2 regions of the Streptomyces sp. NPDC127119 genome follow, and region 1 is predicted to be linked to the other one. Evidence: riboswitches for the same ligand, from Rfam matches in the RefSeq annotation. Region 1 holds a riboswitch; the other holds the start of a gene.
What was found. Region 1 has a riboswitch for ZMP and ZTP ahead of ACFVH5_RS17420 (bifunctional 5,10-methylenetetrahydrofolate dehydrogenase/5,10-methenyltetrahydrofolate cyclohydrolase). Riboswitches for the same ligand answer to the same signal wherever they lie in the genome.

Region 1 (9,648 bases):
GAGGAACTGGGCGTCGACGAGATCGCCGTGGCCCTCGGCTGCGGCAGCCGAGCCGCGGCGATGCGGCTGAGCCGGGCCCGCCGCCGCCTCAGAACGGAGATCGCCCGCATGCGCATCGTGGTGAACCCGAGCGCCGGGCCCAGCGACACCCACTCCGACACCCACGCCGGCACCGACTCAGCATCCGCATCTGGCTCCGGCTCCGACAGCAACTCCGGCACCGACACTCCGAAGGAGCAGTTCCATGGCTGACGAACTCGAACTGCTGCGCCGGGTCAACCCCGTGCCCGTTGACGACCCCCGCTTCGCTGAAGGCCCGCTGGGCCACGAGGCCGAGAACCGGCTCAACCACCTCCTGACAGGCGCGGGCACAGAAACGGGCGTGAGTGGGGGCGACGAGCGCCGACCGGGACGGACCCGTACCCGCCTCGTCTGGGCGCTCGCAGCCACCGTGGTGGTCGCCGTGACCGCCACCGGTCTCCTCCTCGCGGGCCCGAACACCACCCCGGCCGTCGCCGCGCCCCGCCCGCTGGTGGTCCGGGCCGACTCCACCCCCGTACCCCTCGACAGGCTGGTCGCGAGGGCGGAGCGGGCCGAGCGGGACGCGGCGGACGGTCCGGCCGGGCTGCGCAAGGGCACGCATGTGCAGTCGTGGAGCGTCGGCATGTCGGAGGACGAGCCGCCGGTCACCCTGCCCGTGGAACGCGTCGTGCGCTGGAACGCCGACGACAGCCACACCGAGCTGGTCGTCGCGACCGACCCGCGCCACCCCGGCCGGCGGGTCCTCACCGACGCGGACGACGGCCCGCGCCTCGTCGACGACGGGCACGTCATCAGCGAGCAGACCTTCCCGCCGAGCTGGAGCGACGCCCCGCCCCAGTCACCGCCCCCGCACGACGCCACGCGGCTGCGCGCCTACCTGCGGGAGGCGCAGCACCTCGACACCCCGCCGACCACCGGCGAGCTGCTGGACGCCACCGCGGTGCTGCTCGACACCTGGACCCTCGGCGCCCGCGAGAACGCCGCGCTCACGCGGCTCCTCGCGGACGCGAAGGGGCTGAGGCCGGTCGGCCAGGTGACCGACCGTCTCGGCCGGCTCGGCCAGGCGTACGTGTACGACGGGGCCGGTTACCGCCGGATGCTGATCATGGACCCGGCCGACGGTGCCGTCCTGGGCCTGGAGGCCACCGCGGCCGTCGACGAGGACGCGTACGGCGTCGAGGCGGGCGACGTCATGGACTACAGCGCGTGGATCCGCTGATGCCCGGCCCCCTGATGACCCGCCCCCTGATCAGGCGCCGGTCTGCCGGACGGCCGCCTCGACGGTCTGGGACAGCAGCGTGGCGATCGTCATCGGACCGACCCCACCGGGCACCGGAGTGATCAGCGAGGCCCGCTCCCGGGCGCCGTCGAAATCGACGTCGCCGACGTTACCGGCGTTGTAACCGGCGTCGACGACGACCGCGCCCGGCTTGATGTCCTCCCCGCGGATCAGCCGGGGCCGTCCCACCGCGGCCACCACGATGTCCGCCTCCCGCAGGACCGACGACAGGTCGTCGGCCGGGGTACGCGAGTGGCAGTACGTCACCGTGGCGTCGCGGCCGAGCAGCAGCATGCCCACCGGCTTGCCGAGGATCGCGCTGCGGCCCACCACGACGGCCCGTCTGCCGGTCAGGCCGACGTCGTACGCGTCGAGGAGGCGCATGATCCCGCCCGGGGTGCAGGAGGAGAAGCCGGGCAGGCCGAAGCTCATCGCGGAGAAGGAGGCGAGGGTCACCCCGTCGACGTCCTTCTCCGGAGCGATCGCCTCGAAGGCCGCCCGCTCGTCGATGTGGTGCCCCATCGGGTGCTGGAGCAGGATGCCGTGCACGGTGGGGTCGGTGGACAGCTCGGTGAGCGTGCCGATCAGTTCGGCGGTCGTGGTCGCGGCGGGCAGGGACACGTGCCGCGAGGCGATCCCCGCCTTGCGGGAACGGTTCTGCTTCATGCGTACGTAGGTGACGGACGCCGGGTCCTCGCCCACCAGCACGGTGGCGAGACAGGGCGTCACCCCCGTGCGTGCGGTGAGGTCGGCCGCCTGCCGCGCCGTCTCCTCGACGATCCGCCGGGCGAGGGCGGTGCCGTCCATGAGTGTGGCCTGGGACATGTGCTGCTCCTGAGCGTCGTGGAAGATGCCCAGGCGCGCGGCTCGGACGATGTCGTCGGGCCGCTCCCCGGTGGTGGTCCACCTCAGCGCCAGTCACGGCCTGCGCATATTTTACGCCCGGTCGTCAGCGTCTCAGTGGGCTCCGCCGAGGTGTCGGTTTTGTCCGCGGGCCGGTGGGGGCCGGCCGCGCAGTTCCCCGCGCCCCTCGGGGGCTCGGGCTCGGGCCGGGCTTCAGGGTTCGTTCGTCAGGAACGCCGTCGCCTGGGCCTCCACGCGTACGGCTCCGATCGCTCCCGCCCAGCGTGCGACCTCCGTGGCGAGGGCCGTGGCGGCCGGTTCGTCGCCCGTGTCGCGGGCCAGGACGGCCAGGAGCATCTGCTGGGAGAGGGTGCCGGGGACGTTCCCGGCGCGGGCGCCGAGAGCGGTCGCCCGGGTCCAGCGCTCCCGCGCCCGGTCGTGGTCCAGATTGTCGTGGTCGTGGTCCCCGAGATGGCGCAGCGCCTCACGGGCCAGCAGGTCGTCGGCCGACTCCCCGGCGTCCAGCGCGAGTTCGTAGTGCGCGGGCGCCTCGTCCCGCTCGGCGAACAGGTTGTCGACGATCAGTCCGAGATACATCCGCGCCCAGCCCCGGCGCACCTCGTCGGCCGCCCGTGCGCACAACTCGTCCGCGCGCCGCCGCAGTTCCGCCAGCTCGGCGGGGTCCTTGCCCGCCGGACCGAACCGGAACGCACCGTCCCCGAGCAGCAGACGAAAATACGCGTGCCGCAGCCGTACGAAGTCCAGGTCCCAGCGCCCGACCGGCTCGGTGAGTTCGCCGATCGCCGTGTCCGCGGCGGCGATCCGGGCATCCGCGGTGTCCGTACCGCCGAACCAGTCGCGCTCCAGGGCGATCTGCGCCCCGGCGAGCGCGAGAGCCGCCCGGTCGCGCGGCTCGGTGGTGACGGCGGCGTCGAGGAGGCATAACGCGCGCTGCCACCGTCCGGCCCGGGCCAGTTCACGCGCCGCGGCGGTGACCTCGTCCACCGGGAGGGCGGCGTGCGGCGTGCTCGTCTCTGTCATGGCGAGGAAGGTAGTAAGCAGAAAAACCATCCACAAGGAAACTATTGCGCGACTTCAGGACATCGGGCCACGGCCGCCTCGGACGGGGCGGAAGGATCACCGACGTGCACGTGCCGCCCGCAGTGCCGACCGGAGGAGAGCGGCGGACACGCGTCGGCCCGCCCCGCGAGCCGGCCGGGGCCGCGCCGGTGGCCCCGGGCTCAACCGCGCCGAGAAGGTCCAGGTCAGACGTGAGGTGATCCGGACCCTCGGCGTCATTCCTCGGCGTCCCAGGCCTGGAGAACGATCTGGTCGACGATCTTGCCGTCGCGCAGCGACATCATCGAGTTGGCGAGCACCCTGACGCCGTCGGGGTACAGACAGGATTCCTGGAAGGCGACGTGATCCCCCTGGACCACGCACTGATCCAGCGTGTGCGTCATGTCGCGGCTGTAGACGTCGGCGAGCATCCCGCCGATCTGCTCACGGCCGCGCATGACCATCGGATGGCTCGGCTGGGTGTTGCGGTCGACGACGCGCAGTTCCGCGTCGTCCGCGTAGAGCGACAGCAGTGCCGTCGCGTCCTGGCCTTCGATGCCCCGGCGCAGTGCTTCGGTGTCGAAGCCGGGGCCTGCCGCGGTGTCCATGACGGACCTCCTTGTGGACCACTGGTGAAGGCCGCGGCCCGTGGTGCGGAGCGGGCCGCAGAAGGCCTCTCCTTCGAGACTCCTCCGGCACGGGAACCTCGGCAAACGCAGCCGTGACGATGCGCCTGTCGGGTGAGGGGCCGGTCGGGGCCGTGTCCGCGGGCAGCTTGTCACCGTTGCTGAAAGCATGATCTCAACACGACGTATTGTCGCCGCCGTTGGCCTCGCCATCAGCGTCACGGGTCTCGCCGTACCGTCCGCGGGTGCCGCCACGGTCCCCGAGACGGGAAAACTGGACCCCATCGCGGAGCTCGACCAGATCGCCGTGAGCGACCTCCCCGTCGAGCACAGGAACAAGATTCCGAAGATCTCCGAAGGCATCCAGGAGCTCAACCAGCTGAACGGCCTCTACCAGCTGGAGCAGCTGCACCAGGTGACCGACCTCGCCGCCCCCGTCACCGGACTGCTCCCCGCCGTCGAGTACTGAGTCGCCGAGTACTCAGTCGTCGAATACCGAATCGTCTGGTTCCGGGCCGTCTGATTCCGAGTCGTCCGGCACCCGGCCGTCGAGCGCCGGGCCGACCGCTCGCCGTGTGCGTGGCAGAGAGGCCCGGTGACGATCCGGTGGTCATCGGCCCTGCCCGGATGCGCGCGCGGACGGTCCGGGCGAGGCTGAGGGCATGTCGGAACACCCCGCAGTACTCGTGCATCCGCCGCGCGGCGACGGCGGCCGGCGCGTGACGGTCCACGGCGAGCCGATCGGCACCGCCATGAACCTCCCGGACATCGTCGAGTTCCTGCGCCGCGCCGGGCTGGACTTCGACGAGAACGAGGTCGCCGTGTCACCGCTCATCGAGTGGCGCGGCGGCGGCTCCTCGTACTGGGGGCCGGAACCAGGACACTGACGCGAGCCCACGGGTCCCCTGCACGCCATCCGTGCCTGCAGGGGGCCCGTTCTCATGTCAGCAGATGCTCTGCGTGCTGTTGACCAGCGTGTTGTTGCGGAACGTCGTGTTGGTGCCGCACGGACTCTCCCTGATCACGGAGTTCGTCACCGTCAGGTTCTGGACGGTGATGTCCGAGTTGTTGGGGAACTCCGTGCGCGCGGCCAGCCGGATCTCCCCGCCGCCCGTGACGCTCCCGCTCTGCGCGGCGAGGTTCACGTTGTAGCAGTTCTCGATCAGGATCGCGTTGTTGCCGGTGTTCGAGAGCGTGACCCGGTCGATGGTCGCGCCACCGCTCTCCGAGACGCAGAAGACGCCCCGGCCGCCGCCGCGTGCGACGACCTCGCCGACCCGGACGTTGGTCGCGTAGCTGCTGCCGATCCGGCCGTTGCGGTTGGCCATCCGGAAGGCCGCGTAACCGGTGCCGGTGCCCGCCCCGTCCGCGTCCACCTTCGTGACGGTGGCGTTGATCGTCTGGTTCAGGAGCAGGCCGGACTCGCCCACGTTGCGCGCGGTGACCGTGCCGATGGTGATGCCGTCGACCCCGTACGTCTCCACGGCATGGCTGCTCGCCCCGGACACGTAGACAGTGTCGATACGGACGTTGCGGGTCCACTGGGTGGTGTCGCCGCGGTTGTCGATGCGGACGCCGAGACCGGCCGACAGGCGCATGTCGATCTGGCCGAGGACCACGTTGGTGACGTTGCGCATGAAGATGCCGTAGAGCGGGGCTCCGGTGACGTTCAGGTGCTGGACCTCGATGTCCTGTACGCCGCGTGCGTAGACCGGTGCCTGGTCGCCGGTGCCCGAACCGGTGACGTTGATGGTGCCGCACACGTCGAGCACGGTGTAGCTCGGCAGGGAGACCCTGGACCCGGCGCTGATGCTGCCCGAGCCGCGCACGACGACCCGTTCCTTGGAGGTGCGCCCCGCCGTGAGGCTGCTGACGGCCGCCTGCATCGCGGCCCGCATGTCGGTTCCGGTGTAGACGACGCCGGTCCCGCGCCGGGCGGTCCAGGTACTGCCGCTGAGCGTGGCCTCGGCCTGGTACGAGCCTTCGCCGCACGCGGCCGCCGGGGCGGCACTCGCGGGGGCCGCACTGGCCGGGGCGGTGAGCAGGGCCGCCGCCGTGACCAGGGTCGTCGCGCAGGCGGCGAGGACACCTGTGCTCCTGAGGCGGGGCCGTGGGGTCGAGCGAGTGAGGTGAGGTGCGGCTCTGCGTCCCATCTCGTCTTCTCCTGTGTGGGGGTGGATAGCAAGCGTTTTCTACGGTGGGGTGCGGTGAGTGTGGCAAGGGCTTTCTGAGGCGTCAAGAGGCTTGTGGGGGAGGGGAATCGGTCACATCTCGCGGCGTACGAGGAAGTCGAGCAGCGCTCGCAGGTCGTCGGTGCTGCGGGTGCTGCGGGCATCGCGCGCGTCTCGGGTGCCGTGGGTGGTGCCGGTGCCGGTGCCGGTGGTCGTGGGGAGGCTGTCGAGGCAGGCGTCGACGACGGCGATGTGCCGGTGGGCCTCCGCCGTCGCTGCCGCGCGCCCGCCCGCGTCCTCGATCAGGGACGCGGCGCGCCGGGCGTCCGCCGCGTCCAGGGGGTCGGCGGAGTTCAGGAGACGGGCGAGCGGCCGGGCGGCCGACGTGCCGAGAGCCGCCAGGACCGGGAACGTCTTCTTGCCCCGGAGCAGGTCCGCGTGGACCGGCTTGCCCGTCACGGCGGGATCGCCCCAGATGCCCAGGAGATCGTCGACCACCTGGAAGGCGACGCCCAGATGACGGCCCGCGCGGTCGAGCGCGGCGACCGTCTCGCGAGGGGCGCCGGCGAGCATGGCGCCCAGGGCGGTCGCGCAGCCCAGCAGGGCGCCGGTCTTGTGTTCGGCCATCGCGCGGTACTCGTCCGGGCGCACCGCCTCCGGGCCCGTCCAGGGGCGGCTCTCGAAGAGCAGGTCGTCGGCCTGACCGCGTACGAGGTCGTTGAGCGCGGTGGACAGGTGGCGTACGGCCGAGGGGATGTCGGCGCCGGGTGCGGCGGCGAGGGTCTCCACGGCCAGGGCGAACAGCGCGTCGCCCGCGAGCACGGCCGGGCCCGTGCCGTACGCCTTCCAGACCGTGGGGCGCCCGCGCCGGGTCGGGTCGCCGTCCATGATGTCGTCGTGGAGCAGCGAGAAGGTGTGCACCAGTTCCACGGCGACGGCCGCGGTCACTCCGGCGCTCTGCGGGGCGCCGGCGGCTTCCGCGCCCAGCACGGCGAGGGCCTGGCGCAGGCCTTTGCCGTGCGCCGGTGGGGAGACGGGCGCGCCGCCCGGCTCGCACCAGCCGAGGGAGTAGGCGGCCATCTCGCCCACCCAGGGATGCAGCCGCCCGATCGCGTCGGCCAGCGCGGGGCGTACGAGGGTGCGGCTGTGTTCCAGCAGGTGCGCTGCCCGCTCACCTGCGCGTGCCCCTGCGGCGGGCCGGGCGCGCCGGGCGGGGGAGAGCGCGGAGGACATCGTGGTCATCGTCGGCTCCCCGCGTCGGTCTGGCCCGGCATGAGCGGAGCGGGGCGCGGGGCGTTGGCGGGAGGGGCGCTCGCGGCTGCCCTGGAGCCGGGTGTGACGGGGTGGTCGAGGCCGGGGGCGAGTTCCGGGTGCGGCTGCGGGTACGGGCCGGTCGTGGCGCCGGTGGGGGCGGGGAGCTTCGCGGTTGCTTCCGTTCCGGGGGCGGTCTGGGCGGGTGCTTGCGGGCTGGGCGGCCCGGTCGGGGTGGGCGTTGTCACGCCAGGTCCGGTCCGGGTGTCGGGCGAGGTGTCGGATGGCTTCCGGTCGTCGGTCGCAATGCCGGGCTCGGCCTGCGTGTACGGCGAAGTGTCGTGCTCGCCCCGGACGTCCGTCGCGGCGCCGGACGCGACCGGGGCGTCTGGCGATGTGCCGGGCCCGGCCGGGGCGGCAGGTGAAGTGTCGGGCTTGCTCTGGACGCCCGTCGCGGTGCCGGGCTCCGTCCGGGTGTCCGTCGACGTGGCGGGCCCGGCCGTAGCGGCTGGTGAAGTGCCTTGCCCGGTACAGGTGTTCGTGGCAGTGCTGGGCGCGGTGTCGGAGTTGGTACCCGGCCCAGGAGCGATGCCGAGTTCCGTCTGGGCGTGGGACACCATGCGGTGTGCGTGGCGGAGGCCGATCTGGTCCAACACCTGGGCCAGGTCCGCCAGTTCGGCCGCGGTCTCGTCCAGGTCGCGGCCCAGGCGGGCGAGGGACTTGGCCAGGCCGAGCCGGGAGAGCGCCTCCCCGCGCGGCTCGCTCATCGCCCGGAACTCCGACAGCGCCAGTTCGTAGAGGTCCCGGGCCTCCGCGTAACGCCCCGCGCGGTACAGGACGTTGCCGCGCATCTTGTGGTTGTACGCCAGCGCGCTCGACAGGTTCATCTCGCGGCACGTCACCTCGGCCTCGGCGAGCAGACCGAGCGCCCGGTCCGCGTCCCCGTCGCGCACGGACACGATGTCGGCGAGACCGCGCAGCGCCCACGCGTGACCGCGCCGGTCGTCCGCCCGCCCGGCGATCTCCGCCGCCTCCTCGAACATCGCGTACGCCGTGTCGTACGAACCGGTGTTGCGATGCATCTGCGCGATGCCTTCCAGCGCCCACACCGTGTGCCGCGCCTCGCCGCGTTCGCGCGCCTCCGCCAGCAGCTGCTCGTGCAGGGCGCCGACCGCCGCGTAGTCGCCCTGGATGCGGCCGGTCTCCGCCATCCCGGCCAGCGAGTAGCCGCGTACGACGATGTCGCCGCCGCGTTCGCCGAGTTCGGCGGCGAGCCCCAGCAGACGCCAGGCCAGCGGGAACGCGCCGCGCTGCCGGGCGAGCGTGCCGCCGCTCCACAGGGCCCACGCCATCGCGGCCGTGTCCTTCGCCTCGCGGGCCGCGCGGTAACTCGCCTTCCACGCCCGGTCGGCGTCGCCCACCTGCCCGAGCCGCCGGTGCGCCTCCGCGACCGCGAGACCCGAGCGGGCCGCCTCTCCCCGCGCCCCGGCACGCTCGGCCTCCCGCAACTGCTCGGTGCCCGCGGCCAGTACGTCGACCAGTGAGGAGTTCACGGACAGGGTGGTGAGCGCGCCTTGGTACTCGGGCGCGAATGCCTTGCCGTACATGGGTGCCTTTCGGTCCGCCGGGTGCGGTGGGCGCGGCGGACCTGTCTATACACAGTATGTATACATGCTGTGTATAGTGCCCCGGTTCTTCGCCTCGGATCACTGTCCTGGGTTCGACGGGTCACCGGCGCCGCCGCGCCACCTCGTTGTGGATCAGGACGAGGATCGCGGCGGCGGGGTTGCCTCTGAGGCGCACATCACTGCGCCAGGGGGCCGGTCGGTCGGCCGGCGGGCCGCTCAGTCGGCGGTCGACAGCCCCCGGGCGTAGGCGGCCTGGCCCACGTGCTGCAGGTCGTCGGAGAGCACGCTGACCAGGCGGGCGCCCAGGGTGACGGCCGGGGTCCAGTTCTCGTCGACGATGCGGTCCAGGTCCTCGGCGCGCAGATCGCTCAGCGCCCGCAGGGTCTGCTCGTGCACGGCGTCGTAGTAACCGGTCAGGAGGTCGGCCGAGTCCACCCGGACCTCGGCGACCTGCCGCGCGTCATGGCCGTAACCCGTGTCGTCCTCGGAGAGCGGCAGTGCGAAGCGGGCCGCCCAACCGCCGGACAGCCAGACCTGCTTGAAGCCGAAGGCGTCGGCGACGTGGTCGTCCTGGACGCGGGTGAGGTGCCAGATCAGCCAGCTGATCGAGTTGGCCGTGCCACCGGGCCGGGCGTTGAGCTCGTCGGGGGAGAGGCCGACGACGGCGGCGTGCACCTCGTCCTTGATGCGTCCGTAGGCTTCGACCAGAACGTCCTGGGCGTGCATGGGTTCCTCCGGGCTCTTTTTCC
Region 2 (9,648 bases), on a different contig from region 1:
ACGGGGCGGACGGCTCGCACCGGGCATCCGGCTGCCGTCCTCACGCTCCCTCGCCGCCGACCTCGGCATCGCCCGCAACACGGTCGCCGACGCCTACGCCGACCTCGTCGCCGAGGGCTGGCTCACCGCACGCCAGGGCTCGGGCACACGCGTGGCGCAGCGGAACGTGCCGGTCCCGGCCTCTCCCGCGCGCAGGCCCCGTTCACTCCGGGGACCCGCGTACGACCTGGTCCCCGGCACCCCGGACCTCGCCTCCTTCCCGCGCGCCGAATGGCTCAGGGCCTACCGCCGGGCCCTCACCGCGGCACCGAACGACGCCCTCGGTTACGGGGATCCGCGCGGCCGGGTCGAACTGCGCACCGCCCTCGCCGGCTACCTCGCCCGCGCCCGTGGCGTACGCGCCGACCCCGACCACATCCTCGTCTGCTCGGGCTTCGTGCACGGGCTGATGCTGCTCGGGGAGGTGCTGCGGCGCCGGGGCGCACGGACGCTCGCGGTGGAGTCGTACGGCCTCGACGTGCACTGGGACCTGATCGAACGGGCGGGCCTGGAGTCGAGGCCGCTGCCGTTCGACGAACTGGGCACGCGGACCGACGACTTGGGTGAGCCCGGTGACGGCGCCCTGGGCGGGGTGCTGCTCACGCCCGCCCACCAGTTCCCCATGGGTGTGCCGCTGCGCCCCGACCGCCGTGCCGCCGCCGTCGACTGGGCGCGGCGCACGCGCGGGCTGATCCTGGAGGACGACTACGACGGCGAGTTCCGCTACGACCGCCAGCCCGTGGGCGCGCTCCAGGGCCTCGACCCGGACCGCGTGGTGTACTTCGGCACCGCCAGCAAGGCGCTCGCGCCCGGCCTGCGCCTCGGCTGGCTGGTCCTGCCGCCGGACGTGGCGCCCGAGGTCATGGCGGCGAAGGGCGGCGCGGACTGGTCGTGCGGGGTCCTGGACCAGCTGACCCTGGCGGAGTTCATCACCTCGGGCGCGTACGACCGTCATGTACGTGCCTCCCGCCTCCGTTACCGCCGCCGCCGCGACCAGCTCGTCGCGGCCCTGGCGGCCCGCGCCCCTTCGGTCACCGCCACCGGTATCGCGGCCGGTTTCCACGCCGTGCTGCGGCTCCCGCCCGGCACCGAGCAGTCGGTGGTCCGCGCGGCGGCCTGGCACGGCCTGGCCGTCCACGGCCTGACCCGCTACCGCCACCCGGCCGCCACGCACCCTCCGGCGGACGCCCTGGTCGTCGGCTACGGAACCCCGTCGGACAGCGGCTGGCCGGGAGCCCTGGACACACTGTGCGCGGCGCTGCCCTAACCCCGCCGGGGCGGCGAGCGGCGGACGGCGAATGGCGATAGGCGATGGGCGATGGGCGGGAGGCGAGCGGCGGGGGTCGGCCCAGGCCCGGACCCAGGCCCAGACCCAAGCTCAGGCTCAGGCCCAAGCTCTAGGGCGTGCCCGGTTCCGCCTTCGCCCCGTCGTCCGCCGGCGCCTCCCCGAAGCGCGCCAGCGCCAGCCCGCCCGCCACCGCCACCGCGAAACCGAGGACGGCCAGCCACTCCAGACCCTCGCGGGTACGGTCGCCCAGCCAGACCACGCCCACCACGGCCGGCCCGATGGTCTCGCCGACGACCAGCCCCGCCGTGGCCGTCGTCACCGATCCGCGCTGGAGCGCCGAGGTGAGCAGCAGGAACGCGGCGCCCCCGCCCAGCAGCAGCGCGTACGTCGCCGGATTGGTGACGAGTGTCGAGGGCGCGAGGCTCTCGATGAGCCGGACCGACACCTCGACCACCCCGAACCCGAACCCGGCGCCCAGGCCGAGCGCGAGCGCCCGCGCCCGTCCGGGCAGCCGCCCGGCGAGCGCCCCGACGAGCAGTACGGCGAAGGCGGTGGCCGGCATCGCGTACTTGAGCGCCGTCGAACCGGCCCTGTCCCCCTCCTCGCCGGACGCCAGCCCGAGCATCGCGAGCCCCGCGCACACCACGGCGACCGCACCCCACTCGATCCCGCTCAGCCGCACCCCGAGGAGCCAGGCCGCCACCACCGCCGTCACCGCGAGACTCGCGGCGAGCGCCGCCCCCACCGCGTAGATCGGCAGCGACCGCAGAGCCGCGATCTGCAGCACGAACCCGACCCCGTCGAGCGCGAGCCCGGCGAGATACCGCCACTCACGCACGGCCCGCAGGAACAGGGCGGCATCCACCCCGGAAGCCGCGTCACCGGAAGCCGCGCCACCGGAAGCCGGGGCAGAGGACTCCGTGCCCGGCCCGGCCGCCCGCGCGGCGATCGCCTGCAACACGGTCGCCGTCCCGAAGCACACCGACGCGCCAAGGGCACACAGCATTCCAAAGAGCACAAAGTGACTTTAGAGGAGGGAGAGTTGGGGTAGCCGCTTGTACAACCGGGGCGCGTGATCTTTACGCTGTCGGACTGACGAGCCCGGACGACGGGCCTGACGGGGGAGAGACATGGCGGAGCAGCGCAGAAGACTACGGTCCAGCACGGTCGTACTCGGAGGCATGGGCATCCTCGCGACAGCCCTCACCTCGTGCGGGTCCGATCCCGACCGCCGCTGTGTGGACCGCGACAGCTACGACTACGCGGGCGGCTACAAGGTCGTCGTCGACAAGAACTGCGCGTCCGGCTCCGGCTCCACGTCGGCGGGCAGAAAGCGCGGGACCAGCGGGAACGGCACGGTCGACGCCGCCTGGTACTACGACGCCGACGTCGCCGGAGGCCGCGCCGAGGACGGCACCTTCAGCCGCAGCGAGGCAGTCGACCGGGACGGCTTCGGCTGCTCGGACTCGGGCAGCGGCGGCGGCTGACCGGGACACGGAACGCGCTGACGGATCTCCGGACAACTGACGGACCTACGGACACCGACTGTGGAACGCCGAACCATGGAACCCCGCCCCGACTGGCAGCGAACGGTCGAGGACCAGGGCCTCATCTACCCCCTCACCCGCTACCCGGACGACTCCCTGCGCCCCTACTGGGACGAGTCCGCCCACTACGTCTTCTCCCTGCCCGAGGTCGAGGCACTGGAGCAGGTCGTCGAGGAACTCCACACGATGTGCCTGGCCGCGGCCGAGTACATCGTCACCGGGAACCGCCTCGCCGACCTCGGGATCACCGACCCGCGCGTGGCGGAGCCGGTCGCCGAGGCCTGGCGCCGCCGCGCCGAACTCCCCTCCCTGTACGGCCGTTTCGACCTCCGCTACGACGGCACGGGCCCGGCGAAGCTCCTGGAGTACAACGCCGACACCCCGACCTCGCTCGTCGAGGCCGCGAGCCCCCAGTGGTTCTGGATGGAGGAACGCTTCCCCGGCGCCGACCAGTGGAACTCCCTCCACGAACGGCTCGTCGAAGCCTGGCGGAAGCAGGCCTCCCTCCTCCCGCCGGGCAGCCCCCTCTACTTCGCGCACTCCGCCGCCGACGAACTCGGCGAGGACCTCATGACGGTCGGCTATCTGAAGGAGACCGCGGAACAGGCCGGCCTCGACACCGCCTGGATCGCGATGGAGGAGATCGGCTGGGACCGCCTCTCCGGACGCTTCGTCGACAAGCAGCTCCGCTTCATCCGCAGCTGCTTCAAGCTCTATCCCTGGGAATGGCTCACCACCGACCGCTTCGCCCCGCACGTCCTCGCCACCCTCGACAACGGCGGCGGCACCGGCACGACGATGTGGATCGAACCCGCCTGGAAGATGCTGCTCAGCAACAAAGCCCTCCTCGCGATCCTCTGGGAGCTGTACCCCGACCACCCCAACCTCCTCCCCGCCTACCTCGACGGCCCCCGCGAACTCGCCACCACCAGCGGATACGTGGCCAAGCCCCTCCTCGGCCGCGAGGGCGCAGGCGTCACCATCCACGAACCGGGCCCCGGCCCCGTCGCCGTCCGCGAGGAGGCCTGCTGCTACCAGGAGCTGGCGCCCCTGCCGTCCTTCGACGGCAACCGGGTCGTCCTCGGCGCCTGGGTCGTCGGACACGAATCGGCCGGCCTCGGCATCCGCGAATCGTCCGGCCTGGTGACGGACGAATACGCACGCTTCCTGCCGCACGTGATCTTGTGACCCACGGCAGGGACCGGCCTCGGCCGGACCCTGCCGTCGCTCGCATGGTGGACGGCGGAACCTCTCCCGCGGGCCCTCCCGGTACGCTGATCCACGGGCCGTGACTGGCGCGCTGGGATGGGATCGACCATCGGGGAGCGGCCCGGGAAGTGTGTGCCGTGCGCCTGGGCCGAACCGTGAACGCCGAACGCCACGTCCGGAGGCCGTCATGCCAGAGCCCCTTTCCACCGAATCCACCGCCTTCCGCAGTGCCCTCGAAGTGATCCGTGCCGTCGAACCCCGGATCGCCGACGCCATCGGGCAGGAGGTCGCCGACCAGCGCGAGATGCTCAAGCTGATCGCCTCCGAGAACTACGCCTCCCCGGCCACCCTCCTCGCGATGGGCAACTGGTTCAGCGACAAGTACGCGGAAGGCACCGTCGGCCGCCGCTTCTACGCCGGCTGTCGCAACGTGGACACCGTCGAGGCCCTCGCAGCCGAGCACGCCCGCGAGCTCTTCGGCGCCGAGCACGCCTACGCCCAGCCGCACTCCGGCATCGACGCCAACCTCGTCGCCTTCTGGGCCGTCCTCGCCCAGCGCGTCGAGGCCCCCGCCCTGGAGAAGGCCGGCGTCCGCAACGTCAACGACCTCTCCGAGGCCGACTGGGCCGAGCTGCGCCAGGCCTTCGGCAACCAGCGCATGCTCGGCATGTCCCTGGACGCCGGCGGCCACCTCACCCACGGCTTCCGCCCGAACATCTCCGGCAAGATGTTCGACCAGCGCTCCTACGGCACCGACCCCACCACCGGCCTCATCGACTACGAGGCCCTGCGCGCCACGGCCCGCGAGTTCAAGCCGATGATCATCGTCGCCGGCTATTCCGCCTACCCCCGTCTCGTGAACTTCCGGATCATGCGCGAGATCGCCGACGAGGTCGGTGCCACGCTCATGGTCGACATGGCCCACTTCGCCGGTCTCGTCGCCGGCAAGGTCCTCACCGGGGACTTCGACCCGGTACCGCACGCCCAGATCGTCACCACGACCACCCACAAGTCGCTGCGCGGCCCGCGCGGCGGCATGGTCCTGTGCGACTCCTCGCTCGCCGACCAGGTCGACCGCGGCTGCCCGATGGTCCTCGGCGGCCCCCTCCCGCACGTCATGGCCGCCAAGGCCGTCGCCCTCGCCGAGGCCCGCCGCCCCGAGTTCCGCGACTACGCCCAGGCCGTCGTCGACAACGCCCGCGCCCTCGCCGAGGGCCTGATGCGGCGCGGTGCCACGCTGGTCACCGGCGGCACGGACAATCACCTCAACCTCATCGATGTCGCCTCCTCCTACGGCCTCACCGGCCGCCAGGCCGAGTCGGCCCTGCTCGACTCGGGCATCGTCACCAACCGCAACGCGATCCCCGCCGACCCGAACGGCGCCTGGTACACCTCGGGCATTCGGATCGGCACGCCCGCGCTGACCACCCGGGGCCTCGGGGCCACCGAGATGGACGAGATCGCGGGCCTCATCGACCGCGTCCTCACCACCACGGAACCGGGCACCACCAAGAAGGGCGCCCCCTCCAAGGCCCAGCACATCCTCGACCCGAAGATCGCGGACGAGATCTCCCACCGCGCGACCGACCTCCTCACCGGCTTCCCGCTGTACCCGGAGATCGACCTCGGCTGAGTCCCCGGCCACCGGGGCCCACCCGGCCCCGGCCGGTCGACTCACAAGTCGATCAGTTCCTGTCGTGACTCCCGCGGCGGCCCCGGCTCACGCCCGGCCGCCGCGCGGCGTATCAGCAGAGTGCCGCCGGAGCCGAGGACGATTCCCGCCGCCAGGCCCGTCGTGACCCCCGGCGCCGCCCACCACGCATGGTCCCCGGAACGGGACCCTCCACCCACGACGGGTCCGGAACCGAACAACTCCCTTTGCCGCAAGTGGTCATAGACCGACCGGGGCGCCCGGTGCCAGCGGATGTCGTCGTCGTTCACATCGAGTGCCGGGTCGGACCGGATCCAGGGCGTGCCGTCCTTCGCCAGGAACACCTGGTCCTGTCGGCCCATGAAGATGTCGCCCCCGGGAGCACTGTCCGTCTCCGGCCAGCCGCCCACTCCGGTCGTCCCCCAGACGACCGTGGCCCGCACGGCGGGGAAACGCCCTTCGAGCCACTCCTGCGGGACCTTCTCCGTGCCGGTGGCCGTCGGCCCCGTCAACTGCCAGAGCCGGGCGAAGTCCGGCTCCCCGGACCGCACGCTCGTGGTCCGCCCCGTACCGTCGCCCGCCACGACGACCGCGAGATTCGGCGAGCCGCCTTCCGCGCCCGGGACCGCCGCATGAGCCCGAGCCGCGCCGAACCCGACGACCATGGCGAGCGCGGCGCCGACGACGACAGTGGCGACCGAGGCGAACGCGCCGACAGCGGTGACCGCCGCGACCACTCTGAACGCGGCGACGGCAGCCATCCCCGTCCCCGGCCGAACCGCCCCCTCAACCATCGGCCAGCCTCAGCCCCGGCCCCGGCCCCAAGCCCAGTCCCAGCTCCAGCCCAGGCCACCCTGTGCCCACTCCTCCTCGCATCCCCACCCCTCCTCGCATCCCTGCCCCTCCCCGGCTCCTCAGCTCCCCGGCGCCCGAGCCCGCCTGCGCCGCACCCCACGGCACGGGGCGGTCCGTCCGCGACCGTCTGTCACTTCTGGTACACCGCCCGACCCGCCGGGGTTCCCACTCCGCGTCCACCAAAAATCCGACCCGGCAGACCCTTACTCCCGCTCCAGATCCCGTTCCCGTTCCCGTTCCCGTTCCCGTTCCAACGACCGTGCGATCTCCACCGCCCGTGTCTTCGACGCCACGCCCTCCAGCCGGAGCGTCGTGTCACCCCGGTGCGTCCACAGCAGCGTGGGCCCGGCGGTCCGGACGGAGCGGGTGAAGTCGCCGTCCGAGTCCACCAGCCAGAGCCGCAGCAGATGCGGCTCGGAGAACCACAGCGCCCGGCCGCCGGCGAATTCCGCGTCCTCGTCCAGCGGGACGTACTCCGGCGGCTTCGGCACGACCTTCGCGAAGCCGGGGCTCAGCGACGCCGCGTACTCGTCGAGCCGGATCGTGTGCCCCCGCTCGCGCCAGCACAGGCTCATCAGGAACCGCTCCTTCGGCTCCCGGGCCACCGTCACCGCGTCCGGAGGCCCGAGGGCGGGCGGCGTGCGGGGTGCGAACCCGGCCCGCCGTCCGGCCTCGGCGAGTGTGAGCGACGGGCCTGTGCAGCCCGGGACCTCCGCGCCGGGCGACGGCTTCACCGAAGGGTCGTGCCGCACCTCGACCCCGGCGAAGTCGAACCAGTCGACGACCGCGGCGCGCACCGGAGGCGTGAGCACGAGGACCGTCAGCAGACCGCACAGACCCGCGCTCAGCACGCGCCCGCGCGACCGCACCCAGCGGCGCATCACCCGCAGCCGCTCGGCCGGGGTCGTCGGCTCGGCCACCGGGGGCGGCACCCGCTCGGCGAGTATCTGCTCCAGCACCCGCTCGACCATCGACTCGCCGCCCGGGTCCCCGGGCCGGTCCATCGACCGCCCGAGCGCCCGCAACTCCTCCGTCAACCGCGAGACACGCTCGCGCTCAATCCCGGGCCCACTCCCACTTCCACTCCCGAACCCGTCGCGCTGCTCCTGCCCCTGCCCCTGCCCCTGCCGCCCCCCGTCACCGGAGGCCGCGCCGCCCCCGTCCTCGTACCGCTCACTCATGCTCATCACCTCCTCTCCGTGCCCCCTGATCCTGCGGCGCCCGCTGCTTTCCCAGCCCCCGCCGCTTCCCCAGACGCTCCCGCCTCTCCTCGTCCTCGGGGTGCTCGGGCCGTTCCCGGGGTGGTTCGAAGTCCGGGAGGAGTCTGCTCAGCTTTCGCAGGGCGCGGTTGAGCCGGGATTTCACCGTCCCGCGCGGCCAGCCCAGGGCCTGGGCCGTCTCCGACTCGTCCATCTCCAGCAGATAGCGGTAGGTGACGACCAGGCGGTGCTCCTCGCCGAGGCTCTCCAGGGCGGTCAGCAGCGCCGTCCTGCGCTCGGTCTCCAGCGCCGCGGTCGCCGGGTCCGCCGATTCCGGTATCAGCGGCTCCGCCTCCACCAGCGCGGCCTCGCGGCCGGCCAGGGACCGCTGGCGGACCGCCGTCCGCACTGTGTTCCTCGTCTCATTGGCGACGATCGAGAGCAGCCACGGCCTGAACGCCGCGCCGTCCCGAAAACGCCCCAACGAGCAGTAGGCCTTGAAGAAGGCCTGCTGCACCACGTCCTCCGCGTCCGCCCCCGCACCCAGCGCCGCGGCGGCCCTGAGCGCGAGGCCCGTATGGGCACGGACCAGCTGCGCGTACGCCTCCGGCTCTCCGGCGCGCACCCGTGCGATGACCGCGTCCTCATCGACGATGCGGCCCCCCTCCCGCGCCCCCACGCTCGTCCTCACACTCTTGTTACACCGCCGGAGACAGATCTGTTCCCACCTGTTTCCGACCAGTTCCGGAGTGGGCCCCGACACCTGAGAGAATGGTGAGCATGGCTTCTGACCGCCCGCCCGTCTCCCACCCCCGCCCTCAAACGGGGCGCTCCGCGCCGCAGCCTGATTTGCGTGTGCTTTCCGGAATCCAGCCCACCGCAGGCTCGTTCCACCTCGGCAACTACCTCGGCGCCGTCCGCCAGTGGGTGGCCCTGCAGGAGTCCCACGACGCCTTCTACATGGTCGTGGACCTGCATGCGATCACCCTCCCGCAGGACCCCGCGGACCTGCGCGCGAACACCCGGCTCGCCGCCGCCCAGCTGCTGGCCGCCGGGCTCGACCCCGAGCGCTGCACACTCTTCGTCCAGAGCCATGTGCCCGAGCACGCCCAGCTCGCGTGGATCATGAACTGCCTCACCGGCTTCGGCGAGGCCGCCCGCATGACCCAGTTCAAGGACAAGTCCGCCAAGCAGGGCGCCGACCGCGCCTCCGTCGGCCTCTTCACGTACCCGATCCTGCAGGTCGCGGACATCCTGCTGTACCAGGCCAACGAGGTCCCCGTGGGCGAGGACCAGCGCCAGCACATCGAGCTGACGCGTGACCTCGCCGAGCGGTTCAACAGCCGCCTGGGGGAGACGTTCACGGTTCCGAAGCCGTACATCCTCAAGGAGACGGCGAAGATCTTCGATCTTCAGGACCCGTCGATCAAGATGAGCAAGTCGGCGTCGACGCCGAAGGGCCTCATCAACCTCCTCGACGAACCGAAGGCCACCGCGAAGAAGGTCAAGAGCGCGGTCACCGACACGGACACGGTGATCAGGTTCGACCCCGTGGAGAAGCCGGGCGTCAGCAATCTGCTGAGCATCTACTCCACCCTCACCGGCACCGGTATCGCGGAACTGGAGCAGAAGTACGTCGGCAAGGGCTACGGTGCGCTGAAGACGGACCTGGCGGAGGTCATGGTCGACTTCGTGACGCCCTTCCGGGAGCGCACCCAGCAGTACCTGGACGACCCGGAGACGCTCGACTCGATCCTGGCCAAGGGAGCTGAGAAGGCTCGCGCGGTCGCGGCGGAGACGCTGTCCCAGGCGTACGACAAGGTGGGTTTCCTCCCCGCCAAGCACTGATCGCCGGGACGA

Region 2: another riboswitch for ZMP and ZTP. It lies ahead of ACFVH5_RS15730 (glycine hydroxymethyltransferase); the one in region 1 lies ahead of ACFVH5_RS17420 (bifunctional 5,10-methylenetetrahydrofolate dehydrogenase/5,10-methenyltetrahydrofolate cyclohydrolase).

The regions. Positions count from the first base shown of each region.
Region 1 covers NZ_JBHXTO010000034.1:661-10,308, forward strand. Annotated here, with positions in the region: partial or broken gene ACFVH5_RS17410 (RNA polymerase sigma factor) at 1-120, shown strand, start outside; gene ACFVH5_RS17415 (CU044_5270 family protein) at 245-1,261, shown strand; gene ACFVH5_RS17420 (bifunctional 5,10-methylenetetrahydrofolate dehydrogenase/5,10-methenyltetrahydrofolate cyclohydrolase) at 1,292-2,146, opposite strand; ZMP/ZTP riboswitch at 2,167-2,253, opposite strand; gene ACFVH5_RS17425 (hypothetical protein) at 2,378-3,205, opposite strand; gene ACFVH5_RS17430 (nuclear transport factor 2 family protein) at 3,460-3,831, opposite strand; gene ACFVH5_RS17435 (hypothetical protein) at 4,019-4,318, shown strand; gene ACFVH5_RS17440 (hypothetical protein) at 4,512-4,736, shown strand; gene ACFVH5_RS17445 (hypothetical protein) at 4,794-6,002, opposite strand; gene ACFVH5_RS17450 (polyprenyl synthetase family protein) at 6,114-7,262, opposite strand; partial or broken gene ACFVH5_RS17455 (tetratricopeptide repeat protein) at 7,859-8,878, opposite strand; gene ACFVH5_RS17460 (DinB family protein) at 9,116-9,625, opposite strand.
Region 2 covers NZ_JBHXTO010000029.1:844-10,491, forward strand. Annotated here, with positions in the region: gene ACFVH5_RS15710 (PLP-dependent aminotransferase family protein) at 1-1,306, shown strand, start outside; gene ACFVH5_RS15715 (hypothetical protein) at 1,437-2,333, opposite strand; gene ACFVH5_RS15720 (hypothetical protein) at 2,458-2,814, shown strand; gene ACFVH5_RS15725 (glutathionylspermidine synthase family protein) at 2,875-4,062, shown strand; ZMP/ZTP riboswitch at 4,153-4,239, shown strand; gene ACFVH5_RS15730 (glycine hydroxymethyltransferase) at 4,271-5,716, shown strand; gene ACFVH5_RS15735 (hypothetical protein) at 5,758-6,495, opposite strand; gene ACFVH5_RS15740 (hypothetical protein) at 6,793-7,770, opposite strand; gene ACFVH5_RS15745 (RNA polymerase sigma factor) at 7,763-8,467, opposite strand; gene trpS (tryptophan--tRNA ligase) at 8,644-9,636, shown strand.